Linked DNA regions of Cellulophaga algicola DSM 14237. The main gene of each other region encodes a partner of the protein of the gene in region 2 in a complex. Links are inferred from orthologs where the notes say so. Each region holds a gene or a part of one and is shown on either strand. Other genes may lie near its edges. The genes, in order: mnmG and mnmE.

Region 1 (11,823 bases), 2.0 Mb from region 2 along the record:
GGAGATGTTTGCTCGCTACCCATTTTATCACCGGTATAAGAATAATCAAATCCCTTTGTAAAAACATCGTTATCCACATAGCGCACATAGGTGTTTGTTTTAGGATCACTAGCACTAAGGATTACTGCGGCTTTATTCGCTGTTTCCCAGTTTGATTCAATTTTTAAATCAATCCGCGCTTCATTCGAAAGTTGTATTCATTTCATCCCATTAAACACTTGATAACCTCCATTAGATTCCCGCACATATTTTTTAGAATCTACTTTAGGCTGTTTAGGCTTTGCCGAAGACTTTCTTAAACTAGCATTATGCTGCATTAACTTGTCAATTTTATAAAACTGACTAGATATTGCAACTCTGGTATTATCAATTTCAACTTGAAAGTGTTCTAAAATTGATTTCCCGGAGGGAGTTCCATTATAGGATTCGCGTTTTGCTGCTTGATAACTTCTATCTATAATAGGTTTTAAAATTTTATCTAACTCTTGTAGGCTCTCTTCTTCCATAAATAAACACTTAAAAATTGTTATTAGTTTGGCTGCTGTTTTACAATGGAATATCAGATTTTAAATACGCTCTGTAAACCTCTTTAGTAAACGTTCAATACACGCTCGTATTGTTAATATCAACCTAAAATACATCACATATTACCTACAATATAAATTATTTTACGAAAAAAGACAACTACATCGCTGCAGTTGCCTTTTCTAATCATCAAAAAAAGGAAGCACCTCATGAGTACTTCCTTCTTTTGAAATTATACCTCTTCTGTACTTTCTATAAACTTCTTATCACGTGTGTTTTTTTGTACTGCAATAGCTGCAAATAAGCTTAAGGTAAAGGACATTCCGTAAAATCCTTTTTCACTTAGGTTTAAATCGGCATTCCATAAACCAATAACCAGTAAGGTTATAGATGCTAATGCAGCAAACCAGCTTATACCATAGTACATATCTGTTACTTCTGTACCTTCCAAACGATCTCGTACATTTTTCTGCACAGATACTGCCGAGAATAACCCGAACAGAAGAATGGTTAAGTAATACCCTTTTTCATTCAAAAGCATGGCTGCATTAGATAACCCTACACAGAAAGCAAGCATACCTGCTACTAATGCCACCCAAGAAGCGCCTATAAAAGCAGGGGTTGGTTTGTTATCAAATTCTTTCTGAATTTTTTTCTTGTTCTTTTCTTCTCCGGTATCGTTACTAAAATTGTAATTCATAATAATTGATTTTTGATGATTAATTATTTTGTTGATTTAGTTTCTTTCAACGGTACAAAGATGGGGAGCCTAGTGTGTTTTGGAAAATCTACTTTCGAATAAAACTTACGATATAAATTATATTAAATTAGAACTATATATTGTATTCATTATATTTATAGATCTTATAACTTACGATATAATGAACATAAATACTGGATTAATAGCGACATTAACCAATGAAGAGCAGAAAAATTTTATTACTCGGTTAAACCAAAGGAATAAGAGACACGACACAAAAAACGTTGCTTTATTCAATATACTGGCAACAAACCCTAATGCTGAACATATTGATGTGCTCCTTTATGGTAAGAAGGCCAAAGGGGCGTACAACGCTTTAAGCAAGCGCCTCTTTGACGGGTTAATAGATTTTATAGCTACAAAGAGTTTTGAAGGAGAGCAATCTGAAGAAATGGAAATTATTAAACTTTTGCTTGCCAGTAGAATTCTCTTTGAGCAAAAAGCATACAAAGTAGCGTTGAGGGTTGTAAAAAAAGCAGAAATAAAAGCGAAACAGCATGAGCTCTATGGTATTTTAAATGAAATATACTACACCCGCATACAGTATACGCATTTAGATAGAAAAGTTGACTTGCAAGAGTTAATCACCCAGTTCAAAGCCAACAAGTTATTATTTCAACAAGAAGAAAACTTAAATCTTTTTTATGCTACTATTAAAAACGAATTGGCAGCAAAAAATAAAAATATTACCCAAACTATAGCCAAGACCTTAGCTGCATTTAATATTTCTATTGAGAATGGTTTAAGCTATCGTTCTTTATATAAAATTGTTGCCATTAATAATGAAGCAGCTCATATTACCCGAGATTTTTACACCTTACTCCCATTTATAGAAAAAGTAAATAGGGAAATAGAACAGAAACAAAAGTTATCTCAAAAACATTTGTTCTATCATATTCAAATTTTGTATTACATCGCCAATTCACACTTCAGAAATAAAGATTTTGAGCAATCTAAGAAGTACTTGGAACGGATGAAAACAGAAATGCAAAGACAAAACAATAGCTATTACCAACGTTTTATACCCCAATACACTTTATTGCTAGTCTTAAATTTAAACTACGCTGGAAAATCAGAAGAAGCTCTAGCATGTTTGGAACAATTTGATTTTGAAAAGTACAAACAGCAGGTTGCATATATCATGGATTTAAAACTAACCACAGTAGTGCTCTTATTTCAGCAGAATAAATGCAAAGAAGCGTTGCAGATTTTCAAAGAATCTCGTCATAGCGATACCTGGTACGCAGAGAAAGGAGGAGAAATTTGGGTGGTCAAGAAGAACCTAACAGAAATATTGCTATATATGGAAATGGAAAATTTAGATCTAGTAGCTTCTAGAATACATAGTTTCCGAAAAAAATACAGCAAACGTTTAAAAGAAAACAAAGAGCACAGAGTTTTAGAATTCTTGAGTTTAGCCACCCACTATTTTTATCATAAAGAAAAAATAGATCAAAATGAATTTATGCTGAAAGTAAAAAAAACACTTATCACCCTACACGAAGAAAAAGAGGATTTATTTGTACTGAGTTTTTATGCGTGGCTAAAATCAAAAATCATGAAAACCGATTTGTATAAAACTACCTTAGAAGTTGTAGCTCAAAAAAATTGATAGGCATGAAGCTATTTTAAAATTTTCCCGAGCGTTCAATAAAATAAAAGTTAAGGAACATATTTTTCAAGATTACGCCAAGTGTCTTCCTCAATTTTTTTTATAAAATTTTTAAATACAGGTCGAAATAGGTATTATAAGAAATATCTATTTCAAAACTAAAAGAAATCAGTAAATCTAATTAAAAACAGTCGATTTTAAATAGGTTATAAATTGATTTAAATAAATAAACAGCTACTTATTAGGCACTAAAGCCAAAACCCTCTCAAAAGAGCTTAAAATGATTATTTAGCCTTTTTTATGACATAAATTAGGGAAGAATACTCCTTAGTTCTCCAAGCCTTTATATTTGAACGCAGCCCCACAAAAAATGCTGCAACGAAGTTTTGTTTTCCAGTTTTATATTTTTCAGATAAAAGGGAAACATAAAATGCATCAAAGATCATAGGGTAGACTTTTGACACTTTTAAATTTTCTTTAGAAAATAGCTTAGTGATAGAAGATTTAGAAAAATGCCAAAGATGTCTAGGCACATCAAAAGCCGCCCAATACTCTTTATAATATTTTGCATCGAAAGATTTATAATTAGGAACAGCCACAATTAAAATTCCTTTGTCCGATAAAAGATGAGATAACCTACTTACTTGATCGGTTAAATTGGGTACATGTTCTAATACATGCCATAAGGTAATGACGTCAAATTTTTCATCAGAGAAATCTTCTAAGGCTGATTTTAAAACCAAGCCTTTTTCAAAAGCTTTATCTCGTGCTTTTTTATTTGGCTCTACACCAACTCCGCTCCATCCATTTTCTTTTGCCACTACTAAAAAATCTCCGGTACCCGCACCAACATCTAAAAGCCGTTTTCCTACTGCATGTTTAGCAACAACCTTAAGCTTATTTTTAAGATTAATCTTTTTTACACTTTGATAGATTTTGTCCATCAAAGAAACATTAGCATCCGTATGAGAAATATACACCTCACTATCATAATACGAATCCAAAACCTGAGGTTCTGGTTTTGTAATGAGCATATCTAATTCTTGATCCAGAAATAATTCAAAGGTTTCCTGACTAACAGAATAGTCTTTAGTTTTTAAATAAAATTTCATTGTAATTGTGTGTAGCTAAATATTCTTTCTTGAGTTGACGAAGATACTTTAAAACTGAAGTACGTGAAAAAGAATTAGCCAATAAACAATCTTTTTCCAAATCGCTATAAACTTCTATAGCAATGTAAAAATTTCCTTTACGGGAAATTCCGTCTGGATTTGAAAATAACGGATCTACTTCATCCCTTCCTAAAGATGTACTCAGCAAAACATCTAAAGCAATTGGGACTAATTGAAAAGACTTATCTTGAATCTCAACTTCATAAGTAGCGAAAAAATATTGCTGGTTTTCTAATTGAAAAGGAACATCATCATAAACAAGAGAATCATGCAATTGAAATTTTGTATTCACATACTTATAAGATTCTCCCGCCTCTTTTGTGTCTTCAAAAATAAATAGCTGTCGCTTTGACAAAGTCCGCTTAAATTTTTTTCCTTTAGAAATTTTATAATCATCAATTTTAGGAGCAATCCGAATGAGCACAAATGATGATAAAACAAAAAGAAAAACTAAAACATTAAATAATCTATTCATGAAAGGAGTGGTTTTAAATCTCTAAAAAACCTGAACAACAAGTGGTCCAAAAGGAATAATTCTCCACAAATAGTTCACAACAAAAATAGGAGACTACACAACATTTATTTGCACAAGATATATAATTAAATTACGACGCAGGAACTACACTTTTGAAAATTTAGCACAGCGGTAATCAAATTGTTCCACGTGGAACAATTTGATTACCGAACACTTTTACACATCATAACAAGAAAATTAAATGAACCTTTAAAATCTATACAACAATAAAAATTAGACCTATCTGACATCACTTAGATCATCAAGCTTACGGAGCAATAAACAGAACCCCCTACTCTAGTACTGCTAAAATTTTTTGAATTTAGATTACGCAAACTTAATTAATAAATACAGCACAATCACAAACCTACTAACACATACATTAAAAAAAATACTTTAAACCATTCTATTCATAAGAACCAATAACATGAAATATCCGTAAAACCAAAAAAGAAAAGCCTCTAAACTTTTACATTTAGAGACTTTAAATATGCTGGTAAATAGAACCAATATTATCTTCCTAGGAAGACTAACAAGACACTAATATCACTTGGAGAAACTCCGCTTATTCTAGAAGCCTGCGAAATAGTAACTGGCTGTATCTTGGTTAACTTCTGTCTCGCTTCTGTGGAAAGCGACTTTAATTTGGTGTAATCAAAATTTGCAGGAATCTTTACATTTTCCAACCGATGTAATTTATCTGCATTATTTTTCTCCTTAGCAATATACCCCGAATACTTTACCTGTACTTCTGCCTGTTCTAAAACTTCTCTATTTAAATCATTCTCCTTTACAAAATTAGAAACAGATGCTATAGTCATCATATGATCCATAGTTACATTAGGTCTAGAAAATGCTTTAAACATTTTGAAAGATTGATCTACTACTGCAGAATTTACACTTTCGAATATTGGGTTTATTTGATCCGGAAGCACACTAGTATCCTTGAAAAATTGAACAAATTTTTCAGACTTCTCTAACTTGTCTTCCATTCTTTTTAATCTATCCTCACGAGCTAAACCTATTTTATATCCCATAGGTGTTAAACGTAAATCTGCATTATCCTGACGCAACAAAGTTCTATACTCTGCTCTAGATGTAAACATACGATAAGGCTCTTCTGTACCCTTTGTAATTAAATCATCAATCAAAACACCGATATAAGCTTCATCTCTTTTTAAGATAAAATCTTCTTTTTCATTAATTTTTTGGTGCGCATTTATGCCCGCCATAAGACCCTGAGAAGCGGCTTCTTCATAACCAGTAGTTCCATTAATTTGACCAGCGAAATACAAATTAGAAACTAATTTAGTTTCTAAAGTATGCTTTAATTGCGTTGGCGGAAAGTAATCATACTCGATAGCATAACCCGGTCTAAAGAACTTTACATTCTCAAAACCGACAACAGAACGCAATGCTTTAAACTGAACATCTTCCGGTAACGAAGTAGAAAAACCATTTACATATACTTCAACAGTTCTCCAACCTTCTGGCTCCACAAACAATTGATGACTGTTTTTGTCTGCAAACCGATTAATTTTATCTTCTATAGAAGGGCAATATCTAGGCCCCAAACTTTTAATTCTACCGTTAAACATTGGAGAACGATCAAAACCTTCACGCAATAAATCATGAACCAATTCACTCGTATGCGTCATATGACAATCTCTTTGATGCTCTAAAGCTTTAGTTGGAGAGTAGCTAAATTTCTCCGGAATAGCATCTCCAGGCTGTATAATCATCTTAGAATAATCTAAAGATCTACCATCTACTCTTGGCGGCGTACCTGTTTTCATCCTTCCAGATTCAAAACCTAAAGACAATAATTGTTCTGTTATTCCTGTTGCAGCACGTTCACCAGCTCTACCTCCACCAAAGTTTTTATCTCCAATATGAATTAATCCATTCAAGAAAGTACCATTTGTAAGAACTACAGATTTAGACTTAATCTTAATTCCTAAAGAAGTAGTAACACCAACTGCCTTATTATTCTCTACCAATAGGCCAGAAACCATCTCCTGATAAAAGTCAACATTTGGTGTATCCTCCAAAGCCAACCTCCATTCCTCAGCAAATACCATTCGGTCATTCTGAGTTCTAGGACTCCACATTGCAGGCCCTTTAGACTTATTAAGCATCTTAAACTGTATGGCAGACTTATCGGAAATGATCCCGCTATAACCCCCAAGTGCATCAATTTCACGCACAATTTGTCCTTTTGCAATACCACCCATAGCAGGATTACAAGACATTTGGGCAATATTTTGCAAGTTCATAGTCACCAATAATACCTTTGAACCCATATTTGCGGCAGCAGCAGCAGCTTCACATCCTGCATGACCAGCGCCAACTACTATAACATCATACTCTTTATCAAACATAATTTCCCTTAATGTTCCACGTGGAACAATTTAATTTTCTCTTCTTCTTTCTTACGCATAAGCGCCGCATCCATATCCGTTTTATCCTTGTAGCCTGCTAAATGCAAAACCCCATGAGACATAACTCTATGTAATTCCTCTAAAAAATCTACATTATATTCCTTAGCATTTTCTAATACCCTTTCGATAGAAATAAATAAATCTCCTGCAATAGTATCTCCCTCACAATAATCAAAAGTTACAATATCTGTATACGTATCATGATCAAGATATTTCATATTAATATCTAAAAGATAAGCGTCATCACAAAAAATATAACTTAAATTTCCCAAGGATTTACCTTCAGATTCTATAACCCTAGTTAACCAATCTGCATAATAGGGTTCATTAGATAATTCAAAATCTAACTCGTAATTAAATTCAATCATTTGTATTAAAATATTCTTTAATTTTATGTTGGTAATTTTGCCGCAAAGGTAGTGCTTGTCTATTTAAAATTTCATTTTGATTTTTGTAATTCTCAAAGATTTCTGGTTGTGAAAGGATAGGGTTTGAAAAAGATTTACTATTAACATCACTTTCCCGCTCTTTCTTCTCCCCTTGCTTCATAGCAGCACCTTCCAACTTCAATAATTCGTATTGTATAATAGTCGCCTTATCAATAGAGCTTCTTGTAATTCCATCTTCTAAAAGATTGTTTTGAAAATCGTTCATCTGCTTAATTAACTTCTCTCCTAACCTACGATCGTCGCTATTAATCATATTGGATAATTGCTCTTCCAACTTATTCTTAAGAAGTTCTTGTTCTTTATAAATTTGATAAATTTCTTTTAAAGCACCCTCTGACAAGCCCGTGTTCCCATTCCCCATAGAACCTTTTTCTCCGGAACCATTACCATCACCTTTCCCTTGACCGGATTTCCCCTCACCCTTAGCATCAGAACCTGATGAAGTACCCTGTTGCCCTTGACTATTCTCCCCTGAAGTACCACTTTTACCTTTACTTCCCTTTTGTCCGTCACTACCAGAAGAGCCATTTTCACCTTGCTTACCTTGATTACCTTCTTTACCTTTCTCCCCAGAAGAACCACTTTCCCCCTTTTTACCTTCCTTACCCTTGCCAGCGTCACCCATTTTCTTACTTAATTCTGATTGACCTTTAATAATATCTGGCAACTGAAAGTCTTGGCTAGACCCCTCTCCTTTTCCAGTCTTCATGCTTTCTTGCATATTATCTAAAATATCTGCTAATAAATCTGAAAGAGTATTCCCAGAGTTAAGGACATATTTTTGATAAGAAACGCTTTGATAAATTCTAGACTCAGATAAATTCTCTACTACATTATCTAAATTATAATAAAGATCTGTAACTTCTTTGTTTACCTTCTCAGAAATCTCAGGCACACGCAATGACAAAGAAAAAAGACTGTCGTCTACATGCTCGAAAAGAGATTTGAGTTCTTTTTGCTGTAATATAACTTTAGATTGATTTGCAAAAACATTTTCATTTTCACTAAGTTCATCTATAATAGCTTCTTGTTTAAATGTAAAAACAACTAGATTATCTAGAATTTGACGTAGTACTTCTGCATCTTCTGAAACACTAGAACCACCAGAACTAGAAGAAGATTGAGATAAGCTCTCTGCTAATTCTTTAATTTTAGCAGCAGCAGATTTCTGTTTTGAGCTAGCACTAGGGCTTTTTATTTCTTTTTGTTCTTCTTGCAATTGTTTAGAAATTGCGTCTAGATTATCATCCAAAGCATTTAATTCGGCCTCCTTGATACCTAAGGAAATTGGTTTTTTTAAATTTTCATTATCTTTTTCAAGTTCTTTTAATTTAGAAGAAAGCTTAGAAAATTCTTCATTTACTTTCTCTTGTGCTTCTTTTGCTTTTGTATCATTAGTTTTAGATTGCGATAAATCCTCTTGTTTTTTAGACAGATTCTCTAAATCCTTAGCTAGTTGAGAGGCTGCCTCTGTAACATAATACCGTTTGGTCAGTTCTAATAATTGTTCCAAATTACGCTGACCATTCTTCTGATTTTTTGCAAGATCATCCAAACGTCTAGATAATTCTTCTTTATTAATTTTATCTGCAATTTTCTTTAAATCCTCCAACAATTGCTTATTCTTTTCTGCTTGTAATTCTTGACGCTCAAGACGTTCTTGTAATAATTTATTTAAATCATCCTCTTCATTACTCTTACTTAAATTCTCTTTTAATTGTTTAGAAAATTTCTGCATTTGGTTTTCCTGAACCTCTTGCTTTTGCAATAACGAATTAAGCTTAGATTTGTCATTAAAATTTAAGTTAGATTTTTCTTTTTGACTGTTAGAAAGATCTTCAAGAGATTTAGTTTGATTCTTAAGCTGATCTACCGTTTTGTTTAAGTTTGATATAATAGCTTGTTGGGACTCTAAATCCTTGTTTTTAAGCTGATTATTATTTAAAATTATACTAGTAAAAGTTTTAGATTTTGTGTGTTTTGAACCATTAACAGCATCATTATCAGACACTTGAAAATAATACCCATAGGTACTATTCGCAGAGATATCAATCCCAGAGGGGAACGTATAATAAAAAGTGTTTACCGTATTTGTAGGCTTAGATAATTCAATACTATTCACCTTATCCGGAGATAGCATATCATAATAAAATAATTTAAGAGAAGTTAAACCATAATCATCAGAAAGCGTCCCACTATAATAAGCAGTGTTATTTACAAGACTATCTACGCGTTGTTCTACTTCTATTCTAGGAGCTTCATCTTTTACAACCTTAAAGGAATAATTTAAATTTTCAAAATCTAAAACACGTTCATTAGAGGTAGTAACCGTATAGCTTAAAGAATTATATATACGTTTGGAAAATATAAAATTATGAGAAGAAATTTTAGTAAATTCTTTAATAGTATCTAAATCTTTATAAAGTAATTTGTCTGTATATTCAGTAGTAACATTCCATTTTACTGTGGTGCCCTCAAGTAGAATAGCTGTACCCGTACTCTGTATTACTTCAGGTTTTTTATTAGTATACTTCGGATAGTTTAATTCTAAATTAAAATTTAGGATGGAAGGTGTATTAATAACTTCAAAACGATAAGAATTAGAAGTATATCCGTTCGCAATAAAATGAAAAGTAAATGAATCTGTAGGCGCTTTTATATCGTACTGAAAAATACCATTTGCATTTTTCATAACATACTCCTCCCCTTCTATACTAATAGAAATAGTTTCTGGCTGAATCGTACCCGATGTTTCAACTAAAATTGATGCAGTTTCATTCTTTAAGACGGATAAATTAGAACTTAATAAAATAAATTTAAAAGGGGCTGGTTTTTCATAAGCTAAATCGTAGTTTACTACACGTTCATAGCTTTTAAAAAAAGATTTTATATCCCCAAAAAAGAAAATTAATGAAAAAATTAAAAGCGGAGCAACAATCCACTTAGCATATGCATAAGAATTATTGAAATTTATAGCCTTTGAAAAATTAAAAGGTGTAAGAACTTCTGCCCTTTGCTGTATACTTGCAGAAAGTAATTCAGACTGTTCCGTAGTGGCTTGTAAGTCTATTAAATTGGAAAGCTTATCTTCAATTTCAGGAAAATGTCGCCCAATTAAATCCGCAGCCTGGCTGTCTGATAAACCTTTTTTTAGTCGAAATAGATAAAAAATGGGTGTCAAAATAAATTGATAAGCCAAATATAATGAGACCAATAACATACTAAGTAGAATACATAAGCGAAAACCAGAACTCAACCAAAGAAAGTATTCAACTCCTAACACCAATAACAAAAACAAGCTACCTAGTGCCAAAAATAAAATACATCCCTTAATTAATTGGGCGGTATAATAACTTTTAACAAAGTCCTTCAGGTTTTTCTTTATATGATCTAATGCAGTCAATTGTAGGATTTTATTACCAAGATACTCGAAAAAAAAACACTTTTAGAGTAACGGAATGAAATAACCGCAAAGGTAAATAATACAAAATATAAATATGCCATAACCATGTTAATTGTAAGCCTCTCAATATGTGCAGTTTACAATAACAATAAATCTAAATTATTTAACTATTAGTTCTAATTTTCACCTTTTACTATCTTTACAACAAATACAAAATTATGAGTACTAAAGTTCGCGTTAGATTTGCTCCTAGCCCAACAGGAGCCCTACATATTGGTGGTGTAAGAACAGCACTATTTAATTACCTTTTTGCTAAGAAACACAATGGTGAATTTATTTTAAGGATTGAAGATACCGATCAAAATAGATATGTAGAAGGTGCAGAACAATATATTATAGATGCCTTAAACTGGTGTAATATACCCTTTGATGAAGGCCCAGGAAAAGAAGGTAAATTTGGACCCTACAGACAAAGCGAAAGAAAGCACCTTTATAAAGAATATGTAAACGTTCTTCTAGAAAAAGGGAAAGCATATTACGCTTTTGACAGCTCAGAAAGCTTAGATAATCACAGAAAAGAACACGAAGAACAAGGAAAAACGTTTATATATAACTGGCATAATAGGTTAAAATTAGACAATTCTCTTTCTTTAATGCCTCAAGAAGTAACTAAGAAAATTGAAAATGGCGAGGAGTATGTGGTACGCTTTCTTACAGCACCAGACCAACAAATAAAATTAAACGATACTATTAGAGGAAACATGACTATTGACTCTAATGTACTAGATGACAAAGTATTATATAAAAGTGATGGAATGCCAACGTACCATTTAGCAAATATTGTTGATGATCATTTAATGGAGATTACTCATGTTATACGCGGAGAGGAATGGTTACCTTCTTTAGCACTGCATAAACAATTATACGATGCTTTTGAATGGCAAGCA
Region 2 (11,780 bases):
AATAAACCAGTAGGAGAGTTGTGTAAAACGTTGTATTGCCCTTACAGAACCAAAAGGACTACCATTATATGTGTGTATTTGTTTAGGAATTCCATATATTCTAAAAACCCTTTTAAACTCTGCCTTAGCAGACTTTAAGTTTTCTTTATAGTGACCTTTAGCAGAGAATAAAAATCGACTTTTAGAGTCTGCAATTGTTAATGGATGACAATATATTTTATTACCCATTAAGAACTTTCCCTTATAGTCTGCACTCCAAACTTCATTACATGATTAAGGGTCAAATATGGGGAAGACTGGCTTGACTCTTCTCATCCTTTTTTGAGGACATAGAAAACCGTTTCTTTTAAGAATATTATGAACATAACCACAGATGGGACTTCTTGACTTAAAAGTTCTTTAAACAATATCGCTCTACTTTTTTTAGCTCCCCAGAGTTTATATTTCTTCTTTAATTTTACAATACTATCAACGATATTCTCATTGGTTGCATTGGGGTGTTTGCCAGGTGCTCTTGACTGCTCTTTTAGCCCTTCATAACCTCGATTTTCAAACCGACTTATCAACTTATAAGCCATTGGTCGAGAGATTTCAAAACTTTTAAATAATTCTGTTATAGTATACTTTCCTGTACGTCATTCACAAATAAATTCGATTTTTTGCTCCATTGTTGTGCTTACTTTCCAAGGCATGATAATTTGATTTTTATCTCAAATTAACCCTTAAAAAAGTGTAAACCATGTGCCTTTAACTTTGTAAACGATGTGCCTTTACCATACCAAATTTTATTGCTTTACTTTCCAATACAAAAATTAGCAAATATATTTCCTAGCAAATCATCACTTGATATTTCACCAGTAATTTCACTAAAATGAAATAATGCTTGACGAATATCTATAGCCAATAAATCTCCAGAAAAACCAGAATCCATTCCATATTGTACTTTTTGAATCTCTTCAAAGGCTTTTAAAAGTGAATTGTAATGTCTAGAATTGGTTACAATAGTTTCGTTGTTTCTAAGGGCTCCTGTGTTTATCAGTCCTAATAATTCTTCTTTTAAATCTTCTACGCCTTCACCCGTTTTCGCTGCGATAAAAATAGTTTTCAGCTGTGCAGATAATGATGCCATTTCAGAAGAAATAAGCGTGGTGGTTTCAGTAGCTATTTTATCTGCCTTATTGACCAACAAAAGAATAGATTTCTGTGGAAACTGATTTTTTATCTTTTCAATTTCTATTTTTAAAGCGTCTATCTGTTTTTTCTCTTTTATAAGTGCACCATCAATTAAATAAAGGACAACTTCTGCTTGTTTTATTTTTTCGAATGTTTTCTTTATCCCAATACCTTCAACAATATCTTGCGTTTCACGAATTCCTGCCGTATCAATAAACCGAAATCCGATACCATCAATAGATAGTTCATCCTCAATAGTATCACGGGTAGTACCCGCAATATCAGATACAATAGCTCTATCTTCGTTTAATAGCGAGTTTAATAAGGTAGATTTTCCAACATTAGGTTCGCCTACAATAGCTACCGGAATTCCGTTTTTTATTACATTCCCTACAGCAAAAGAATCTATAAGACGTTTTAAGACCAACGTAATTCTATTGATAAGGTCTTGAAACTGCGCTCTATTCGCAAACTCCACATCTTCCTCTGAAAAATCTAACTCTAATTCTATTAAGGAAGCAAAGTTCATTAGCTCTGCTCGCAATTCTTTTATTTCATTGCTAAACCCGCCACGCATTTGCTGAATGGCAATTTGATGACTCGCAGCATTGTCCGAAGCAATAACATCTGCTACGGCTTCAGCCTGACTTAAATCTATCTTTCCATTTAAAAAGGCACGTAAGGTAAACTCTCCGGCGTCTGCAGTTCTGCATCCATTTCTTAAAAATAATTGGATAATTTCTTGCTGAATATAGGTGGAGCCATGGCATGAAATTTCTACTATATTTTCTCCAGTATAAGAATTAGGTCCTTTAAATATAGAGGCTAAAACTTCGTCTAAAATACGGTCTCCATCTACAATATGTCCTAATAAAATGGTGTGTGTCTTTTGGTTGGATAGTTTTTTACCTTTCCTAGATACAAAATGGTTTGAAGCAATAGTAATAGCATCATTACCAGAAAGGCGAATTATAGCAATGGCTCCCGCACCAGATGGTGTTGCTAGTGCTACTATAGTATCTTGTTGTATCATGATGCAAAAATATAAAATAGAATCTGGTAATCTACTACCATAGTATAATATCTAGATTTAGCAGTCATTTATTAGAGGAATGCTAGGCTGTAAAAGGTCAAAAATATTGCTTAGTCATCTATTCGTTAAAGGAATGTATAAAATAGTAAGCTTAGGTTTTAAAGTTTGGTTTAAGAAATTTTCAAAATACTTTTTTGCAACTGTAATTCAGGAATAAAGGCTTATGTCTGTGTATGTATAAATTGTTGTTTGTGAGTGGTTTGTGGTTATATAATCTATAATGTGTTGATCTATGTATTTTAAAATAATTGCAGGAAAAAATGCCGTTTTATAAAAGCGGCATTTTTTTTGATATATACCTTTTTAGACCCGCAATAGAGGGGATTTTACAACGTACAAAATAAAAATATTTTATGATGGTGATTCATTCTATTTTGTACATTCGTTGTCCATTAACAATTAAATTATATATGAATAAATTAGCAGTAGTAGCAATGATTGCATTATTTTCTTTAGGAAAATCTTATGCACAAGAAACAGAACAAGTTAAAGATTCTATCATAGTCGTAAAAGATATGATAAAAGAACAAGAGGATTTAAAGCAAATAGAACAAGCTAAAGTAGAAGCTGCCGCAGCAAAAGCAGAGCAGAAAGCGGCTGAAAAAGAACAAAAGGCAAAAGAAAAAGAGCAGAAAGCGGCTGAAAAAGAACAAAAGGCAAAAGAAAAAGAGCAGAAGAAAATAGCGAAAGAGCAGAAACAAGCAGAGAAAGAACAAAAGAAAGTTGAAAAGGAAGCTAAAAAGGCCGAAAAATTAAAAGATCAAATAGCAGATAAAATACAAGATATTCAAAAAAGTGAAGACAAAATCGCTAAATACGATATGAAACTTGCAGAAGGTCAGCGTAAAGGCAAACTTTCTCCTGTAGATATAGGCAAGTTAAATGATAAAATTTCGAAAGAAAACATCAAAATTTTAAAGGAATCAGAAAAATTAAGAAAGTTAGAACGTAAACAATAATTTTTTTTCTTGTAACAATTTGTTTTCTCATGCGTCTTATTAGTACATCAATCAAAAATCAAAATATCATGCAAAAAGAAAACAAACAGTTATTAGTCATTACCCATTTAAGTCAATTATTAGATGTTGTAACAGGTTTTGGAGGGTTTATAGTTCCATTAGTAATATGGTTAACCCAAAAAGATTCGGTATTGAATATGGAAGAGAATGGAAAGGCAATTATGAATTTTAGAATTAGTATGTTTATCTATTTTATTATTTGTATTCCTATGGTGCTTTTATTCGGCTTAGGGGTATTAGGTTTTTTAATATTAGGGATTTTAACTTTTGTATTTCCTATAGTAAATGCCATACGAGTTAGTAATGATCAACAACCGTATTATCCTATGAGTATCAAATTTTTATAATCAAATACTTTATTAAAAATAAAAAACCCCAATCACGTAAGTAATTGGGGTTTTTCTATAAAAATCTGGTTGGTATTAATTATTAAGCATTACAGGCATAACAAGCATTGTAACCAATTCTCCTTCATCTAAACCATCCACAGGAGTTAAAATACCAGCTCTATTTGGTAAACTCATTTCTAATGAAACATCATCAGAGGTTAAGTTCGCTAGCATTTCAACCAAAAATCTTGAGTTAAAACCAATTTGCATATCATCGCCTTGGTATGAGCATGTTAAGCGCTCTTCTGCTTTATTGCTGTAATCAATATCTTCAGCAGAAATATTAAGTTCTGCACCAGCAATTTTTAAACGTATTTGGTGCGTTGTTTTATTAGAAAATATAGAAACTCTACGAACAGAGCTCAACAACTGATTTCTAGAAATAGATAATACATTTGGATTCTCTTTAGGGATTACCGCTTCATAGTTTGGATACTTACCATCTATTAAGCGACAGATAAGTTCTGTGTTTTCAAAACTAAATTTTGCATTACTTTCATTGTACTCAATAGTTACGTCAGATTCACTACCTCCTAAAATACCTTTTAAAAGATTTAAAGGTTTTTTCGGCATAATAAACTCTGCAACTTGCGAAGCAGAAATATCTGTTCTTTGGTATTTTACCAATTTATGTGCATCAGTAGCTACAAAGGTTAAACTCTCTGGAGAAAACTGAAAAAAGATACCACTCATTACGGGTCTTAAATCATCATTACCTGCAGCAAATATTGTTTTGTTGATAGCTGTTGCTAATATGTCTCCAATAATAGTTGTAGAGCTAGGGTTTGCTAATTCTACCGCTTTAGGAAACTCAGCACCATCTGCATAGGCTAAAGCGTACTTACCATGATTAGAGCTTATTTCAACTGTATTGTTGTCTTCAACAACAAATGTTAAGGGTTGCTCCGGAAAGGTTTTTAATATATCTAATAATAGTTTTGCAGGAACTGCAATTAAACCTTCATTATCAGAATCTACATTTAAAACAGAACTCATCGTAGTTTCTAAATCAGAAGCAGAAACAATTAATTGGTTTTGTTTTAAATCAAATAGAAAATTATCTAGAATTGGTAGTGTGTTGCTGTTGTTAATTACGCCACCTAAAACTTGTAATTGTTTAAGTAAATACGTGCTAGATACTATAAATTTCATTCCTTATGTGTTTTATTTTCTCTTAAAATCTGTCGATGAATTAGTAATTAGAATATTAAAATTCTTTGGTTACTTAGACCGTCGCAAGAAAAACAAAGATATTTTAATTGTTGTTTTTAATGAAACAAACTTATCAACAGTTATTGCCCTATCAATTGCTACAAATATAGTATAATTATTGTCTATTATTAACGTCTAAACCTACTGTTAATCAAGGAAAACCTTTTAAAAGTAAGTGTATAATTTTTACAAATTTAGAATACTCGTTTTTAACAATGTTTATAAGTAGCCTAAAACCTACTCTATTTTACTTAAAATCTATGGTGATGGTATCTCTATAATCTAAACCGAGTAGGGTAGAGGCTCCTCCTACAGTATTTAAATCACTCTTATAGATGGCTAATTCTATATAGTTAGATGAATTAAAAAGGGCTAACAGGTCTCCTGGGCCGTTTCGTCTATCTTTTTCTAAATCAAAATTTATAATATCACTATACTTATTATAGATTTTAGTAATTTTTTTATTTCGAGCATTTAAAATAAAATCTCTCCCTTTTCTATAGGCTTCAAAAGTATGCCTTTCTATATTCGTAATGACATTCCCAAAATTATCAATATAAATTACGCTCCCAACAATACCATTGCCATTTTCTGTAATTCTAGGGGCAAATTCTCGAATATCTTTTAGTTTATTAAACAATTTACCAACAACTTCTAAAGTGCCACCGCGCGCAATATGACAAGCAACTTTAACAAATACATCTAACACAGGAAATGATCCATGTTCTGGATTGGGAATATTAATTTCAACGACCTTTTCAGGAGTAATCTCAGAAGTAATTAAACCAATAACACCATTGTTTGCGGTAATAAAATAATGACCATCTACAAGGATTGCAATGTGCTGGTTTTCAGGGGTTGGCTCAGAGTCTACCCCTACAATGTGTATGGTGCCTTTAGGGAAACTCTTATAAGAATTTTTTAAAATATAAGCACATTCTGGAATGTTAAACGGACTTATCTCATTAGAGATGTCAACAATTTTAGCGTCGGCTAATTCCGAATAAATAGCACCTTTAATAACGCCAACAAAATGGTCCTTATATCCAAAATCAGTAGTTAATGTAATTATTGCCATGTAAGACTGTTGATATTTTTTTACTTTATGAAACTGATTTTTACTTAAGTTTGTTTAACAAAATTACACAAATTTTAAGGCAACTAAAATTAATATTTAATAGGTAAGTAATTAAATCCCATATTCTTTGAAAGAACTTGTAATTGAACTCACAGAAATTAGTCCTAGAGATTTTTTTGGACAGCAAAATGAAAATATAGACTTGATAAAAAAGTACTTTCCAAAGCTAAAAATTGTAGCACGAGGAAGTAAGATTAGAGTCTATGGCGATGACGAACTTCTGGAAGAGTTTGATCAGCGTTTTAAATCACTTACGGAACATTATGTGAAGTATAATAAGTTAGACGAGAATAGTATTGAACGTTTGCTTATGAGTACTGCAGAAGATGATCTGTCGGCTTCTGAAAGTAGTGGAGAAGTCATCATTCATGGTGTTAGCGGTCGTTTGATAAAAGCACAAACCGTTAATCAGCGTAAATTGGTTGATGCCGTACGCAAAAATGACATGGTTTTCGCAATTGGCCCCGCGGGTACGGGTAAAACATATACCGCGGTAGCACTTGCTGTAAAAGCCTTAAAAGAGAAAAGAGTCAAACGCATTATTCTAACGAGACCAGCAGTAGAGGCAGGTGAAAACCTTGGGTTCTTGCCAGGAGATTTAAAAGAGAAATTAGATCCGTATATGCAGCCCTTATACGATGCGTTACGCGATATGATTACGCCAGAAAAACTGGCTTTTTATATAGAAAATGGTACCATACAAATTGCACCATTGGCATTTATGCGCGGTAGAACATTAGATCATGCTTTTGTAATTTTAGATGAAGGCCAAAATACAACGCATGCCCAGATGAAAATGTTCTTAACAAGAATGGGTAAAAATGCACAGTTTTTAATTACGGGAGATCCCGGGCAAATAGATTTACCTAGAAGAACCGTTTCAGGATTAAAAGAAGCTTTGTTAGTTTTACAAAATGTAGAAGGAATTTCAATTATCCAATTAGATGATAAAGATGTTATCCGTCATAAATTAGTGAAAAAAGTAATAGAAGCTTATAAAGGTTTAGAGCACCAAAACTAGCTTTCAATTTAATATATAATAATAGTCAACGCATTCCTTAAGAGCATGAACAATACAATTACAGATACAAATTTTAATTTTCCAGGACAGCTTAGTATTTATAAAGGAAAAGTAAGAGAAGTGTACACTTTAGCAAATGACATTATGGTAATGATTGCTACAGATAGGCTTTCTGCTTTTGATGTTGTTATGCCAAAGGGTATACCTTATAAAGGTCAGATACTAAATCAGATTGCAACGAAAATGATGGCAGATACGTCAGATATTGTTCCCAATTGGTTGCTAGCAACACCAGACCCTAACGTAGCTATTGGGCATGCTTGTGAGCCTTTTAAAGTAGAAATGGTAATTCGTGGATACATGTCTGGGCATGCAGCTCGTGAATATAAAGCAGGTAAAAGAATGCTTTGTGGAGTAGCTTTGCCAGAAGGGTTAATAGAGAATGATAAATTTCCTGAACCTATTATAACGCCAGCGACTAAAGCAGAAATGGGCGATCATGATGAAGATATTTCTAGAGAAGATATTTTAAAAAGAGGAATTGTTTCTGAAGAAGATTATAGCATCCTAGAAAAATATACCAAAGATCTTTTTCAACGAGGAACAGAAATTGCAGCAGAGAGAGGTTTAATTTTAGTTGATACCAAATATGAGTTTGGGAAAACTAAAGACGGTAAAATTGTATTAATTGATGAAATACATACTCCAGATTCTTCACGCTATTTTTACACGGAAGGGTATACCGAAAGGCAAAAAAATGGGGCGATGCAAAAACAACTTTCTAAAGAGTTTGTACGTCAATGGCTAATTTCTAATGACTTTCAGGGTTTAGAAGGTCAGAAAGTACCAGAAATGTCTGATGATTATATTACAACGGTATCAGATAGGTATATTGAACTATATGAGAATATCGTAGGAGAATCATTCCAAAAAGCTAACATTTCAGATATTCAAACAAGAATAGAAACTAATGTTTTAGCGTATTTAAATAAAAGCTAAGTACAAAAATTACTTAATAATAACATGAGCAGTAACCAAATTAGCTTTTTTAAGAGGTGTTTTTTGGCTAGTTTTTTTGTACTCTGTATTTTTAATGGCCGAAGATTTAGGACTTTCTTGAGTTGTACCATAAAAGGTAGCTGATCCTATAAATGCCATAAGGAAAATAAAGCTCTTAATTTTTTGAATTCTTTTCATGCTCTCGGAGGTTTGATTGCTGAAATTAATAAAATATTCTTAAAATAATGCGTTTTGACTTAAAAAATTACATTTAAACGGAAAATTGTTGGTTATCTGTATTTATAACTAACAATTTTCCTTCTTTTCATATAAAAATAGGCTTGTACGTTATATATCTATAATCAATCGCGTAAAAAACTGAGGGTTACTTCTTTTTTGGATTCTTTTAGCTTACTAATAATCTTTAAAAAGAGTATAGCTGTAATATAAGCATCACCCATAGCAGTATGCCTATCTTTTTTTGAAATGCTAAATTTATCAGCTAATTCATCTAATGTGTAATTTTCTTTTCTTGTAATTAAATTAGATCTAATAATTGTCTTTTTATAGAGATGAGAAGTATCCAAATAGGTGTTTTTTAATTCGGGTAATCCATTTCTTAGTAAGGCATTGTTAATCATATTTAAATCAAAAATTGCATGGTGTGCAATAATTACACTGTTCCCTACATAGGTAATAAATTGTTCTAAAGCCTCTAGTTCAGTTACCCTAGGAACTGTACTGTTTTTGAGTATTCCGTGGATTGGGGCGGCATCTTTACCATACACTTGCTGTGTAACAAATACTTCAAAACCATCTCTTATCGCAATTTGTTGCTGTACTAATTTTACAGCACCAATGCATAAGATTCTATCGTTAGAATAATCAAAACCCGTAGTTTCAGTATCTAAAACAGTATATACGGTGTCAACTAGTTTTTCCGTAGGTTTTTCTTTAAATTTTAACGCATAGTCGTTCCAAAATTGAGGAAGACTGGCTTTGTTTTTTTTTAAAAAGTTAAACATTACATATTTTTTAATTGAAACCTTAGGGTTACCAGTTCTTGAATTTCTTTTATTGTTTTAAAAGTACGCTTAAGCTTTATCTTCTCTTCTTTACTTAGATTGTTTAAAGCTATATAACGTCCAGAATCATTATTTGTAATGCCTTGTTTTGTTCTAAATTTTAATAATGCTTTAGAAGCGTAGGAACATGCAAGGTAGATTTCTTTATTGTTGGGTTCTAGTTCCGCAAGTTTTTCAAAGCGCTCTGCAGTGTTGTTAATCGCTTTAATGGAGTGCGATAGAATAAGTACCCGAGCGGCATCAGTCAAGGGCCTTAAGGCTCTACTTTTTACATCAAAAGAATCTTTATGTGCCCCATCTTGTTCTACTAAAAATTGTCTAAAAAATCCTGTAGGAGAAGGGTTTTGAAGCGCGCCTTTCGCTAAATGCACAAAAAATATAGGGTATTTTTTTACCGTATAAAAGATATGTTCAGAAAGCCCTGTAACTAAACTTGGTTCTCCATAAATTAGATTGTAATCAAAAAATATGGAAGAAAGTAATACTTCATCAATACCTGGATTAATAATCCAATGCGATGTTGTTTTTTTCCACTCACTAAAGCTTAAACACCATTGCGGATTTGAAGCCATCATCTCCGCCGGGCAGTATTCATAACCAATTTCATTTAACCCCTTGGTAACTAATTTAGAAAAGTCTAAAAAATAGGCGTTTGTTTTAGGAAGCATATCATCAGAAACATCTTCAAAAATTAAAGCATTGTCTTGATCGGTATGCAACATTTGTTCACTCCGCCCTTGACTACCAAGCGCTAACCATGCAAATTTCACAGGTGGTTTATTTTCCATTTTATCCAATGAAATTTTAATCACTTGTTTTAAGCAAGCATCATTTAATTCCGATATAATTTTAGAAACCAAGGTCATCGGGATGTTTTCAGCGAGGTAACCTCGTAATAAATCCATGATGTTTTTTCGTATAGGCTTAAGGTGTTTTACTTTCTTAGCACGTTTTATAGCTTTCATTAAAACGGCAGGGTTGTTACCCAAAGCAACCATTACATCGTGTTTAGAGAGTATTCCGACTAACTTAGTCGCTACCGTTCCGTCTTTGGTAAGGCATAAATGACTTATGTTACTTTTCATCATAGCCATTTGTGCCTGAGTAATGGTCAGGTTTTTTGGGTATGTAATTACTGGACTCGTCATAATTTTACTAACCGCAGTAGTAATAGGATAATCACCAGTGACTATTTTATTGCGTAAATCTTTGTCTGTAATAATCCCAATGGGCAACGCATCTTTTACGATAATAATGGCTCCAACTTGTTTAGCAGTCATTATTTCAGCAGCTCTTTTTACGGTGGTTCGCGGACCGCAAGAAATTATTTTTTTAGAATATTGTACCGGTTGTAAATCTATAAGCGGCAAGTTAGGAGTGCTTTTTTCTGGGTCAGAATTGTCACTGTATAGTTTACCACGATAATTTTTTGAGTATGGGTTTCTCGTGTTCGAAGCAAAACTCTCTATTAAAAAATTACCTACCGCTGTATTGTTTAAAGCCAGTGGTTTAAAAAGGGCAATAGGAATAGCATAAAGAATACTTTCTTCATGTGCCTTAGCTTCCAGTTCATAGTTTTCGTTGGCCATTAAAGGGCGTAAGCCAAAAATATCACCCTCGTCACAGATATCTACGATGGTATTGGTTGTTTTTCTAATTAGAGATACAGCACCTTTATGTATAACGTAAAAGTGGTCATGACCTACCTCTTTCTCCGTGAAAATTATACTATCTTTTTCTTGGTATATAATGGTAATCTGTTCCGAAAGTAGCTGTAAATCATCACTTTTTAATCCATTAAATGGAGGGTAGTTTTTTAAAAAATCTGCTACTCGTTGCGATATGGTGTTTTTCATAGAAAAGCATTCTACAGTAAAAATAATCTATCTAATGCATATGTGGTTTTATGAGTGATGTTTTTTAAGTATAGTACGCCAAATAAAATAAAGACATTAATGTTATTTTTAGTCTCATCTAATGCCATACGCTACCAAGCTCGCATCAATGCAACGAAGGTGAAACAAATTGTACTCAAATCATTAAAAGAAGAACGCTTTAGTACCCGACGTCAATTGATTATTCCTTTTATATTCTTCCTAAAATAGGGTTTAAAAAAGTATCTTTACAGCGTATTATTTATCCTTTAGTTTCACTTTAGCAAATTGCCGAGGCTTATTTTATAGGCCCTTTTGCTGATCTGTGAAACCTAAATAACCAGCTTAATGACTGGTTGGTAGTAGGTAACTATCTAATACTTTTTAACCCTACGCATTGCTAAGGTCATTAGTCTGCAATTCGTTTCAAATCATTAAAAAGCATGGTTTGCTTAAAAGCACCATAAGTATAGCCAAAGGAGCATCATATGCGGCGCATTTTTTAAGTTCAATAAGTAGGATACAAACCCTTGTTTTCTATAAGAACCTAAAGCAAACTCCGTAAAGTATCCTTACTTAGGCCTGGGCGTGTCCTTGCTCCTGAAGAAGGTTCAGAAGCAAGGTCGGGCTTTTCGTTACAATTCCTCGCCCTGCTCCCGTTCTATCGGGAGCGGGCTGTGGGATTTACACTGCAATCCCTCACGCATAAAAGAATATAAATTTTAAAAAGAGTCATTACAAAACTAAAACCATAAAGATGAGTACAGATATAAAGCT

Evidence for each region.
Region 1: the proteins of mnmE (region 2) and mnmG are in contact, whole or in part, in a solved structure (PDB 9HIP), measured with the Escherichia coli proteins. The link is inferred for Cellulophaga algicola DSM 14237 from one-to-one orthologs.

What each region holds. Positions count from the first base shown.
Region 1 is NC_014934.1:1,722,008-1,733,830, reverse strand. Bases 4,531-7,402 are described here. They hold mnmG (tRNA uridine-5-carboxymethylaminomethyl(34) synthesis enzyme MnmG), read right to left. Parts: upstream 6,965-7,402; coding sequence 5,096-6,964; downstream 4,531-5,095. Other genes in these bases: CELAL_RS07390 (hypothetical protein), read right to left, coding at 7,385-7,402; ybeY (rRNA maturation RNase YbeY), read right to left, coding at 6,973-7,392; CELAL_RS07405 (hypothetical protein), read right to left, coding at 4,531-4,544. Also shown: CELAL_RS07430 (hypothetical protein), read right to left, coding at 1-77; CELAL_RS07425 (hypothetical protein), read right to left, coding at 198-506; inner membrane protein YiaA, read right to left, coding at 758-1,225; CELAL_RS07415 (hypothetical protein), read left to right, coding at 1,407-2,897; CELAL_RS07410 (class I SAM-dependent methyltransferase), read right to left, coding at 3,182-4,009; more of CELAL_RS07405, read right to left, coding at 3,987-4,530; more of CELAL_RS07390, read right to left, coding at 7,403-10,876; gltX (glutamate--tRNA ligase), read left to right, coding at 11,095-11,823. UniProt on the Escherichia coli protein: NAD-binding protein involved in the addition of a carboxymethylaminomethyl (cmnm) group at the wobble position (U34) of certain tRNAs, forming tRNA-cmnm(5)s(2)U34.
Region 2 is NC_014934.1:3,718,875-3,730,654, forward strand. Bases 1-2,829 are described here. They hold mnmE (tRNA uridine-5-carboxymethylaminomethyl(34) synthesis GTPase MnmE), read right to left. Parts: upstream 2,207-2,829; coding sequence 794-2,206; downstream 1-793. Other genes in these bases: CELAL_RS16175 (helix-turn-helix domain-containing protein), read right to left, coding at 312-578; CELAL_RS22400 (hypothetical protein), read left to right, coding at 2,677-2,829. In the rest of the region: more of CELAL_RS22400, read left to right, coding at 2,830-3,225; CELAL_RS16190 (DUF4870 domain-containing protein), read left to right, coding at 3,294-3,632; dnaN (DNA polymerase III subunit beta), read right to left, coding at 3,708-4,826; CELAL_RS16200 (SAM hydrolase/SAM-dependent halogenase family protein), read right to left, coding at 5,134-5,964; CELAL_RS16205 (PhoH family protein), read left to right, coding at 6,092-7,045; CELAL_RS16210 (phosphoribosylaminoimidazolesuccinocarboxamide synthase), read left to right, coding at 7,091-8,044; CELAL_RS16215 (hypothetical protein), read right to left, coding at 8,054-8,242; CELAL_RS16220 (3'-5' exonuclease), read right to left, coding at 8,407-9,069; CELAL_RS16225 (DUF294 nucleotidyltransferase-like domain-containing protein), read right to left, coding at 9,069-10,985; CELAL_RS16230 (methyltransferase), read left to right, coding at 11,761-11,780. UniProt on the Escherichia coli protein: Exhibits a very high intrinsic GTPase hydrolysis rate. Involved in the addition of a carboxymethylaminomethyl (cmnm) group at the wobble position (U34) of certain tRNAs, forming tRNA-cmnm(5)s(2)U34.